Regions from separate parts of the Escherichia albertii genome, predicted to be linked through region 1. Evidence: predicted binding sites of a transcription regulator. Region 1 holds the regulator's gene; the other holds the start of a gene.

Region 1 (6,003 bases):
TCCACAGGCGAAAGCGGTCATTTTCCTGTAACCACGCATTCAGCGTTTGTTGACGGTGTTGTATTTCTGCTGACAAACGTGTTGCGTGGTGACGAATGCTTGCGCGAAGCGCTATTGTGCTTTGTAAGCGAGTGTTCACTTCCTCAATCTGCTGACGAGTATGCATCAGAGCAGCAGAGTGTTCTGCGATGCGTTCCCAGTGTGGACGGAGATTTCGCGCTGGCAGTGCCAGACGGAGTGCCGCCAGTTGGGGTTGCGCTTTTTCTTCCTCTGCCAGTGCCTGTTGCAGCGTTTGTTGACGACGGCGCGTTTCCTTCTGTAATTCATCCAGACGCGTTAACCAGTTTAGTGATTGTTGTTCTTGCTGTTGCGCGACAAGTAACTGTTTTTCTTCGTCAGTAAGTGCCTGCAAACTTTCTGTCAGCGATTGCACTTGTTCTGGTGCGAGCAACGCGACGCCGTTGGCCTGCGCTTGCAGTTTCTCCAGCTCAGTACGGGCCAATTTGTGCTGTTCAAAGACCATCGCCGAGATTTGCCCGTAGATTTCGGTGCCGGTTAACTCCTCGAGCAATTCCGCGCGCTCTTTCGGTTTGGCATTGAGGAAGGCTGCAAATTGGCCCTGCGAAAGCAGCATCGAACGGGTGAAACGTCCGTAATCCAGTCCGGTTAATGTCGCCGTTAATTCCAGCTTATCTTTTACTTTATCGGCAAGGATTTTACCGTCTGCACAGCGCGCCAGCTCTACGCGCGGCACCTGCAAATTACCGTCCGGCTGGTTGCGCGCCCGATTCTGGCTCCAGAATGCGCGGTACGCTTTGCCTTTGACTTCAAATTCAACTTCCGCCAGACATTCGGCGGTATCGCGGGTCATCAGATCATTTTGCGATTGTGAAATGGTTGAGAGGCGCGGAGTCTCGTGATACAGCGCCAGACAAATGGCATCCAGCAGCGTGGTTTTCCCCGCGCCGGTAGGGCCGGTAATCGCAAATAGTCCGTTACTGGCGAACGGCTCGCGGGTGAAATCAATCTTCCATTCGCCTTTTAATGAGTTGAGGTTTTTCAGGCGCAGGCTGAGAATTTTCATGCTTCATGTTCTCCGGCGAGGGTCTGCAATGTTGTGGCGAAAAGATGTTGCAGACGTTGATGCTGCGTTTCATCAAGTTCCTCCAGCGCCAGACGGCGATTAAAAACGTCCTCGACGCTAAGTTCGCTGAGAGTTTCACGCTGTTGGCTGGCCAATACACGCTCGCGCTGTTCGCGGCTCCGGCGTACCAGCAGGACTTCCACAGGCAGTGATTCAGTTAATGTCTGAATTTTGCGCTGAATATCATGCAGATACTCATCAGTAGTGATTTCAATATCCAGCCAGATGGGCGGGTTCTGCGGCGCATCTCGCCATTGTTCCAGTTGCGTGGTAATCGCCGCCAGGTCTCCTTTCAGTACCGCCATCGGTTGTGTTACCGGTACACTCAGATTTTCCACGCTCTCTAATTTGCCGTTTGAAAATGTCACCAGATGGACATATTTATTTTTGCCGCATTCATCAAAACTCAGAGGAATGGGGGAGCCGCAATAGCGAACATGCTCCATGCCGCCAATAATCTGCGCGCGGTGAATATGCCCGAGCGCGATGTAGTCGGCTGGCGGAAAGTTTTGTGCCGGGAAGGCATCCAGCGTACCTATATAGATGTCGCGCACGGCGTCGCTTTTGCTGGCGCCAACGGTCGTTAAATGCCCCGTGGCGATGATGGGCAGAGGCTGATCGCCGCGCAGCTTGCAGGCATCGGCATAGTGTTGTTGGTAATAGTCAGTGATCGCTGTCAGCAAATGCTGCTGTTTTTCAATACCGTTAAGCCCCGCCTGGCTGGTAATAATGTCACGCGGGCGTAAAAAAGGAATGGGGCATAGCACCGCGCCAGGCGTCCCGTCGCGACGTGGCAAGATTTGTGGGGCATGTCCGGCGCTGGCGACCACGGTAGTATTGAGGAACGCCATGATATCGCGCGATTCATTCAGCGTGGCTACCGAGTCATGGTTTCCTGCCAGTACCACCAGATGACAGCCGGTTTGCTGTAAATTGACAACAAAGCGGTTATATAACGTACGGGCGTAACTGGGCGGTGAGCCGGTATCGAAAACATCACCGGCAACAATAATCGCATCTACCTGATGGGTTTGCGCGGTCTCCAGCAGCCAGTCAAGAAAGGCCTGATGTTCAGCTTCGCGGCTTTTGCTGTAGAAGTTCTGGCCGAGATGCCAGTCTGATGTGTGAAGAATGCGCATAACAATTTCCTGGCGAAAAAGCATGAGCGCGATTATACCCAAACAGGTGTGTGATTTACTTTTTTCTGCGCCCGGAAATCAATAACCTGAGGACGAGTGCGACGTTCTTTTCATAAATCTGTCATAAATCTGACGCATAATGGCGTCGCATTAATGATCGCAATCTATCTCTTACAACAGGGCAAATCATGGCGAGACGTATTCTGGTCGTAGAAGATGAAGCTCCAATTCGCGAAATGGTCTGCTTCGTACTCGAGCAAAATGGCTTTCAGCCAGTCGAAGCGGAAGATTATGACAGTGCTGTGAACCAACTGAATGAACCCTGGCCGGATTTAATTCTCCTCGACTGGATGTTACCCGGCGGTTCCGGTATCCAGTTCATCAAACATCTTAAGCGTGAGTCAATGACCCGGGATATCCCGGTGGTGATGTTGACCGCCAGAGGGGAAGAAGAAGATCGCGTGCGTGGACTTGAAACCGGCGCGGATGACTATATCACCAAGCCGTTTTCGCCGAAGGAGCTGGTGGCGCGAATTAAAGCGGTGATGCGCCGTATTTCCCCTATGGCGGTAGAAGAGGTGATTGAGATGCAGGGGCTAAGTCTCGATCCGACTTCTCACCGGGTGATGGCGGGCGAAGAGCCGCTGGAGATGGGGCCGACAGAATTTAAACTACTGCACTTTTTTATGACCCATCCCGAACGCGTGTACAGTCGCGAACAACTGTTAAATCATGTCTGGGGAACCAACGTATATGTGGAGGACCGCACGGTCGATGTCCACATTCGTCGCCTGCGTAAAGCACTGGAGCCTGGCGGGCATGACCGCATGGTGCAGACCGTGCGCGGTACCGGATATCGTTTTTCAACCCGCTTTTAACGCCTTGCTCATCGGACGCAGAGCAGGGCTTATGATTTCTTAACTGGAGTATCTTACGTGCTGGAACGGCTGTCGTGGAAAAGGCTGGTGCTGGAGCTGCTACTTTGCTGCCTCCCGGCCTTCATCCTGGGTGCTTTTTTTGGTTACCTGCCCTGGTTTTTGTTGGCATCGGTAACGGGACTGCTTATCTGGCATTTCTGGAATTTATTGCGTCTTTCATGGTGGCTGTGGGTTGACCGCAGTATGACGCCGCCACCGGGGCGTGGTAGCTGGGAACCGCTGCTGTACGGCTTACACCAGATGCAACTGCGTAATAAAAAACGTCGCCGCGAGCTGGGCAATCTTATTAAACGTTTTCGTAGCGGCGCGGAGTCGCTGCCCGATGCGGTGGTGCTGACTACGGAAGAGGGCGGCATTTTCTGGTGCAACGGTCTGGCGCAACAAATTCTTGGCCTGCGCTGGCCGGAAGATAATGGGCAGAACATCCTTAACCTGCTGCGTTACCCGGAGTTTACGCAATATCTGAAAACTCGCGATTTTTCTCGCCCGCTTAATCTGGTACTCAACACCGGGCGGCATCTGGAAATTCGCGTCATGCCTTATACCCATAAACAGTTGCTGATGGTGGCGCGCGATGTCACGCAAATGCATCAACTGGAAGGGGCGCGGCGCAACTTTTTTGCCAACGTAAGCCATGAGTTGCGTACACCGTTGACGGTATTACAGGGCTACCTGGAGATGATGCATGAGCAGCCGCTGGAAGGCGCAGTTCGAGAAAAAGCGTTGCACACCATGCGTGAACAGACCCAGCGGATGGAGGGGCTGGTAAAGCAGTTGCTGACACTGTCAAAAATTGAAGCTGCACCAACGCAGTTGCTGAATGAGAAGGTTGATGTGCCGATGATGCTGCGCGTTGTTGAGCGTGAAGCTCAGACTCTGAGCCAGCACAAACAGACATTTACTTTTGAAATTGATAACAACCTCAAAGTGTCTGGCAATGAAGATCAGCTACGTAGTGCGATTTCCAACCTGGTTTATAACGCGGTGAATCATACGCCGGAAGGTACACATATTACCGTGCGCTGGCAGCGAGTACCGCACGGTGCCGAGTTTAGCGTTGAAGATAACGGGCCAGGCATTGCACCGGAGCATATTCCGCGACTGACGGAGCGTTTTTATCGTGTTGATAAAGCGCGTTCCCGACAAACAGGTGGCAGCGGATTAGGGTTAGCCATCGTTAAACATGCGGTGAATCATCACGAAAGTCGCCTGAATATTGAGAGTACATTGGGTAAAGGCACGCGTTTCAGCTTTGTTTTGCCGGAACGTTTAATTGCCAAAAACAGTGATTAATCCACCTTTGTCATTTTTTGTTTCCACAAGCCAGCCGACGCTGGCTTTTTTTGTTTGCAGTCAAAAAACGAACGCTAAATTTCACAACGAATGGTGATTTTTTGTTCGCATGATTAGCCATATCTTTTTCACTGAAATAGTGTTTTATACTGATTGATGATTTCTTATCGATATATACCTCTGGTTTTTAGATCCCTCCTTGCTTTAAAACGTTATAAGCGTTTAAATTGCGCATCAGATGCTGTCATACTGACTGCATTAAAGCGGTAAATCGAAAAACTATTCTTCGCCGCATTTGGTCGGGAGTTTTTCCCGCTAAAATTGTTTAAAAATACCGCTGTATCATCCCCAGGGATTGGCACAAAAATTTAACGTTACAACACCACATCCACAGGCAGTATGATTTATGACCCATCAGTTAAGATCGCGCGATATCATCGCTCTGGGCTTTATGACATTTGCGTTGTTCGTCGGCGCAGGTAACATTATTTTCCCTCCCATGGTCGGCTTGCAGGCGGGCGAACACGTCTGGACTGCAGCGTTCGGCTTCCTCATTACTGCCGTTGGTCTGCCGGTATTAACGGTGGTGGCGCTGGCGAAAGTTGGCGGCGGCGTTGACAGCCTGAGCACGCCAATTGGTAAAGTTGCCGGTGTACTGCTGGCAACGGTTTGCTACCTGGCGGTGGGGCCGCTGTTTGCGACGCCGCGTACAGCAACAGTCTCCTTTGAAGTGGGGATTGCGCCGTTGACAGGCGACTCCGCGCTTCCGCTGTTTATCTACAGCCTGGTCTATTTCGCTATCGTTATTCTGGTTTCCCTCTATCCGGGCAAACTGCTGGATACAGTCGGTAACTTCCTTGCGCCGCTGAAAATTATCGCGCTGGTTATCCTGTCTGTTGCTGCAATTGTCTGGCCAGCGGGTTCTATTAGTACCGCGACAGAGTCTTATCAAAACGCTGCGTTTTCTAATGGCTTCGTCAACGGCTATCTGACGATGGATACGCTGGGCGCAATGGTATTTGGGATCGTTATTGTTAACGCAGCGCGTTCTCGCGGCGTTACTGAAGCGCGCCTGCTGACCCGTTATACCGTCTGGGCGGGCCTGATGGCGGGTGTTGGTTTAACGCTGTTGTACCTGGCGCTGTTCCGTCTGGGTTCAGACAGCGCGTCGCTGGTTGATCAATCCGCGAACGGCGCGGCAATTCTGCATGCTTACGTTCAGCACACTTTTGGCGGCGGCGGTAGTTTCTTGCTGGCGGCGTTAATTTTCATTGCCTGCCTGGTTACGGCGGTTGGCCTGACCTGTGCCTGTGCGGAATTCTTCGCCCAGTACGTACCGCTCTCTTATCGTACGCTGGTGTTTATCCTCGGCGGTTTCTCGATGGTGGTGTCTAACCTTGGCTTGAGCCAGCTGATTCAGATCTCCGTACCGGTGCTGACCGCTATTTATCCGCCGTGTATCGCACTGGTTGTATTAAGTTTTACGCGC
Region 2 (6,003 bases), 1.2 Mb from region 1:
CACAAAATTAACAGACCGCTACCCGCCAGGGCGTTCGCCAGACCACCGCCTTCTGTATTGGGCGGTGGTGTCATTTCGGTGAATAGCGCCAGCGACATACCGTCAATACCGCGGGTGATGGTGGACATTAAAATCCAGATCAGCCAGAACAGGCCGAAGGCCATCGTCGCCATTGAGAGCGTCAACGCAATACGGTTTTTGAGGCGGCGACGCGCTTGCATTTTGCGGCGGGATTCCGCCAGCGCCGCAGTGGTTTGCATTTCAACCATAGCCATTAGCGTGCCCCCTCATTCTTAGCCAGGCGCATAATCATCAACTTCGATGCGGCGAGGACGATGAAGGTAATCACAAACAGGATCAGACCCAGTTCCATCAGAGCAGCCACGTGCAGACCAGATTCTGCCTCGGCAAATTCGTTCGCCAGCGCAGAGGTGATACTGTTGCCCGGCATGTACAGCGAGGCGCTGTCGAGCTGGTAGGTGTTACCGATGATAAAGGTCACCGCCATGGTTTCACCGAGCGCGCGCCCCAGACCCAGCATAATGCCGCCGATAACGCCATTTTTGGTGAACGGAAGAACGATACGCCAGATAACTTCCCAGGTGGTGCAGCCAATACCGTAGGCCGACTCTTTCATCATCACCGGGGTTTGTTCGAATACATCGCGCATTACCGCCGCAATGTACGGAATGATCATGATGGCGAGGATCACGCCTGCCGCAAGGATACCGATGCCAAAGGCCGGGCCGGAGAACAGCGCGCCGACAATCGGGATATTCGACATGATATTGCCGACCGGCTCCTGGAAGTAAACGGCGAACAGCGGCGCAAAGATAAACAGGCCCCACATGCCGTACACGATACTTGGAATGGCTGCCAGCAGTTCAATGGCGATACCCAGCGGGCGCTTCAACCAGCCTGGCGCAAGCTCAGTCAGGAACAGGGCGATGCCGAAACTCACCGGAACGGCAATCAACAGCGCAATAAACGAGGTCACCAGCGTACCGTAGATTGGCACCAGCGCCCCGTAAATATCGTTCGGCGCATCCCACTCTTTGGTCCACAGGAAAGCCAGACCAAATTTCTGAATGCTCGGCCAGGAGGAGATGATCAGAGAGACAATAATGCCACCCAACATCAATAGCACAATCAGCGCCGCCAGTTTTACCAGCACGCTGAAAATTATGTCGCCCTTTTTACCCGGTGGGTTAAAAGCAGGCTTGGTTGCAGCCATAAGTTACTCTTCAGTTAAACGCGTTTACAAAGTCATTTTGTAATGCCGGATGCGGCGTTAACGCCTTATCCGGCCAGGTGTTTTATTAGTACAGCGGCTTACCGCTACTGTCTTTAATATTGGTCTTCCACGCAGCGCGAACCTGTTCAACGACGCTCTCCGGCAGGCTGGCATAATCCAGGTCGTTCGCCTGTTTAGCCCCGGTTTTGTACGCCCAGTCGAAGAACTTCAGCACTTCTACGCCCTGCTCTGGTTTCTTCTGATCTTTGTGGACCAGAATGAACGTGGTAGAGGTGATAGGCCACGCATCTTCGCCTTTCTGGTTAGTCAGATCCTGAGCAAATGTTTTGCTCCAGTCTGCGCCTTTTGCCGCATTCGCGAAGTTTTCTTCAGTCGGGGCGACAGGTTTACCATCAGCGGAGATCAGTTTGGTGTAGGCGAGATTGTTCTGCTTGGCGTAAGCATATTCAACGTAACCAATCGCCCCAGGCAGACGCTGAACAAACGCAGCGATACCATCGTTACCTTTACCACCCAGTCCCGTCGGCCAGTTTACGGTAGAGCCAGAACCGACTTTGTTTTTCCACTCTTCGTTCACTTTTGCCAGATAGCTGGTGAAGACGAAGGATGTACCGGAGCCATCAGCGCGGCGCACCACAGCAATGTTCTGTGAAGGCAGTTTCAGACCCGGGTTCAATTTGACGATAGCTTCATCATCCCACTTTTTGATTTTACCCAGATAGATATCGCCGAGGGTTTTACCATCCAGCACCAGTTCACCAGATTTCAGACCCGGCAGATTAACCGCCAGCACCACGCCGCCAATCACGGTCGGGAACTGGAACAGACCTTCCTGGGCCAGTTTTTCGTCAGACAGTGGCGCATCAGACGCACCAAAATCTACGGTGTTAGCGATAATCTGTTTTACGCCACCGGAAGAACCGATACCCTGGTAGTTAACTTTATTACCGGTTTCTTTCTGGTAAGTGTCAGCCCATTTGGCATACACCGGCGCAGGGAATGTTGCACCTGCGCCTGTCAGGCTCGCTTCTGCAAAAACAGAGAAAGCGCTCATCGATAAGGTCGCGGCGACAACAGTTGCGACGGTGGTACGCATAACTTTCATAATGTCTCCTGGGAGGATTCATAAAGCATTGTTTGTTGGCTACGAGAAGCAAAATAGGACAAACAGGTGACAGTTATATGTAAGGTTTATGACAGTTTTATGACACGAAAGAAAACTCTTTTCACCTTGTGAAAAATCAATAAGTTAGAAGTGAAAGTAACAATAGCCTGGCAGAAAAATTTTCTTTCTGTGACAGTTTAAAAATAGCTGAAGATGAGAGAGGGGATAGAAAAATGCCCTGCGAAAGCAGGGCATCAGATTGTTGACAAAGCGCGCGTTGTTCATGCCGGATGCGGCGTGAACGCCTTATCCGGCCTACAAAATCGTACAAATTCAATATATTGCAGTAACCTCGTAGGCCTGATAAGCGTAGCACATCAGACAGTTTTGCGTTTGTCAGCAGTCACATGCCCCGCTTACGCAGGGCATCTGTTAATTACTCAACCGTAACCGATTTCGCCAGGTTACGCGGCTGATCAACGTCGGTGCCTTTAATCAGCGCGACGTGGTAAGCCAGTAGCTGCAGCGGAACGGTGTAGAAGATCGGTGCAATCACCTCTTCCACATGCGGCATCTCGATGATGTGCATGTTATCGCTGCTGACAAAACCAGCGTCCTGATCGGCGAAGACATACAACTGACCGCCACGCGCACGAACTTCTTCAATGTTGGATTTCAGTTTTTCCAACAGTTCGTTATTCGGTGCAACAACGATAACCGGCATATCGGCGTCAATCAACGCCAGCGGACCGTGTTTCAGTTCACCCGCAGCGTAGGCTTCAGCATGAATGTAAGAGATCTCTTTCAGCTTCAATGCGCCTTCCAGCGCGATGGGGTACTGATCGCCACGGCCCAGGAACAGCGCGTGATGTTTGTCAGAGAAATCTTCCGCCAGGGCTTCGATACGTTTGTCCTGAGACAGCATCTGCTCAATACGGTTTGGCAGCGCCTGCAGACCGTGAACAATATCGTGCTCAATAGAAGCATCGAGGCCTTTCAGACGAGACAGTTTCGCCACCAGCATCAACAGTACGGTGAGCTGGGTAGTGAACGCTTTGGTCGATGCCACACCGATTTCCGTGCCAGCATTGGTCATCAGCGCCAGATCGGATTCACGTACCAGAGAGGAACCAGGCACGTTACAGATAGCCAGCGAGCCCAGATATCCCAGTTCTTTCGACAGACGCAGACCTGCCAGGGTATCCGCCGTTTCGCCAGACTGTGACAGAGTGATCATCAGGCTATTGCGGCGTACAGCGGATTTGCGATAGCGGAATTCAGAAGCGATTTCAACATCGCATGGAATGCCCGCCAGCGATTCAAACCAGTAGCGGGACACCATACCGGAGTTGTACGAAGTACCGCAGGCGAGGATCTGAATATGCTCAACCTTCGACAACAACTCGTCTGCTTTCGGGCCCAGCTCGCTAAAATCCACCTGACCGTGATTGATACGCCCGGTAAGGGTGTTTTTGATCGCGTTCGGCTGTTCATAGATCTCTTTCTGCATATAGTGGCGATAGATACCTTTATCACCTGCGTCATATTGCAGATTAGATTCGACATCCTGACGTTTCACTTCCGCGCCAGATTTATCGAAGATGTTTACCGAACGACGAGTAATTTCCGCAATATCGCCCTCTTCAAGGAAGATAAAGCGACGGGTCACTGGCAACAGCGCCAGCTGGTCAGAAGCGATAAAGTTTTCGCCCATACCGAGACCAATCACCAGCGGGCTACCAGAACGTGCCGCCAGCAGGGTATCCGGGTGGCGGGAGTCCATGATTACCGTACCGTACGCGCCACGCAGTTGCGGGATGGCACGCAGAACAGCTTCACGTAGAGTGCCGCCCTGTTTCAGTTCCCAGTTCACCAGGTGTGCAATTACTTCGGTGTCGGTTTCAGAAACGAAGGTATAACCACGCGCTTTTAACTCTTCACGCAGTGGTTCATGGTTTTCGATGATGCCGTTATGCACCACCACAATGTGTTCAGAAACATGCGGATGCGCATTCGCTTCTGAAGGTTCGCCGTGGGTCGCCCAGCGAGTGTGAGCAATACCGGTGCCGCCATGCAAAGGATGTTCTTCCGCGGCCTGGGCCAGCATCTGTACTTTACCGAGGCGACGCAAACGAGTCATATGACCTTCTGCATCAACCACTGCCAGACCAGCGGAATCATAACCGCGGTATTCCAGACGACGTAAACCTTCAAGAAGGATTTCAGCTACATCACGTTGCGCTATCGCGCCAACAATTCCACACATATTTTTTGATTCCGATTGATATCGTTGTCGGTCAACCTGTATGCCCGTTTTTTCGGGCGCCCCGAGCCTTGTAGAGAGTGGGGTTATTTTTATCGTTACTGCCTGTAGGTGGGAGATTATGTTATCTCCTCATCCCGAAAAGATCGGATTACCCGATCTCAATTACTTTTTCTTAACCGGACGACGCCAGCCTTCTTTTTGTGCCTGCGGCACACGGCTGATTGCCAGGGCATTTTCACCGACATTGCGCGTGACGGTGGTGCCAGCGGCAATCGTTGCGCCTTTACCCACCGTTACCGGAGCAACCAGTTGTGTATCAGAACCGACAAACACATCGTCGCCGATAATGGTCTTAAATTTGTTCGCGCCGTCGTAGTTGCAGGTAATGGTACCCGCGCCAATGTTAACGTTATCACCAATTTCAGCATCGCCCAGGTAAGTCAGATGACCGGCTTTAGAGCCTTTACCCAAACGCGCTTTTTTCATCTCAACGAAGTTACCGACGTGTGCGCCCTCCAGTAACTCAGCGCCAGGACGCAGACGGGCAAACGGGCCAATAGTACAGGCCGCCGCCAGATTCGCATCTTCCACGACGGTATATGGGCTAATTTCGCAATCATCGCCAATCACGCTGTTTTTAATCACGCAACCGGTGCCGATTTTCACACGATTGCCGAGAGTGACATTGCCTTCGATGATAACGTTAGTATCAATTTCAACATCACGCCCGTGAGTAAGCGAACCACGCAGATCAAAACGCGCCGGATCGCGCAGCATAACACCAGCCAGTAGCAGTTTTTCAGCCTGCTCAGACTGGTAAACGCGCTCCAGACGAGAGAGCTGCAGGCGGTTATTCACGCCTTCAACTTCGCTTAAACGTTGCGGATGAACAGCAACAATTTCACGCCCTTCCTGATACGCCAACGCAATAATGTCGGTGATGTAGTATTCGCCCTGCGCGTTATTGTTGGTCAACTTCGCCAGCCAGCGTTTCATATCCGCACCGTTGGCGATCAGAATACCGGTGTTGATCTCCTGAATCTGACGCTGCTCGTCGGTGGCATCTTTATGCTCAACAATGCCGGTAACTTTGCCGTTTTCACGCGTGATGCGACCATAGCCGGTCGGATCGTCGAGTTTCACCGTCAGAAGACCAATACCGCCCTGTGGTTTAGCGTCACGCAGGCGCTGGAGTGTTTCGACAGAGATCAGCGGCACATCGCCATAGAGCATTAAAATGTCTTCATCATCGGCAAAGAAAGGCGCGGCTTGCTGCATTGCATGGCCAGTACCCAATTGCTCTGCCTGAAGCACCCAGTTCAGGTTGTCATCTTTTAGCGTCTGTTTAAGCAGATCGCCGCCGTGGCCGTACACCAG

The links. The regulator PhoB, encoded in region 1, activates phosphate uptake and scavenging genes when phosphate is short. The targets are predictions, from matches to a motif close to CTGTCATAAAACTGNCNNAT.
Region 2: a site for PhoB is predicted at 2,447-2,466, ahead of pstS (phosphate ABC transporter substrate-binding protein PstS). Genes of this name have one in related genera too.

What each region holds. Positions count from the first base shown of each region.
Region 1 is NZ_CP117568.1:4,122,069-4,128,071, forward strand. It holds gene sbcC (exonuclease subunit SbcC) at 1-1,084, opposite strand, end outside; gene sbcD (exonuclease subunit SbcD) at 1,081-2,283, opposite strand; gene phoB (phosphate response regulator transcription factor PhoB) at 2,472-3,161, shown strand; gene phoR (phosphate regulon sensor histidine kinase PhoR) at 3,219-4,514, shown strand; gene brnQ (branched-chain amino acid transporter carrier protein BrnQ) at 4,921-6,003, shown strand, end outside.
Region 2 is NZ_CP117568.1:2,942,999-2,949,001, forward strand. It holds gene pstA (phosphate ABC transporter permease PstA) at 1-275, opposite strand, end outside; gene pstC (phosphate ABC transporter permease PstC) at 275-1,234, opposite strand; gene pstS (phosphate ABC transporter substrate-binding protein PstS) at 1,320-2,360, opposite strand; gene glmS (glutamine--fructose-6-phosphate transaminase (isomerizing)) at 2,797-4,626, opposite strand; gene glmU (bifunctional UDP-N-acetylglucosamine diphosphorylase/glucosamine-1-phosphate N-acetyltransferase GlmU) at 4,789-6,003, opposite strand, start outside.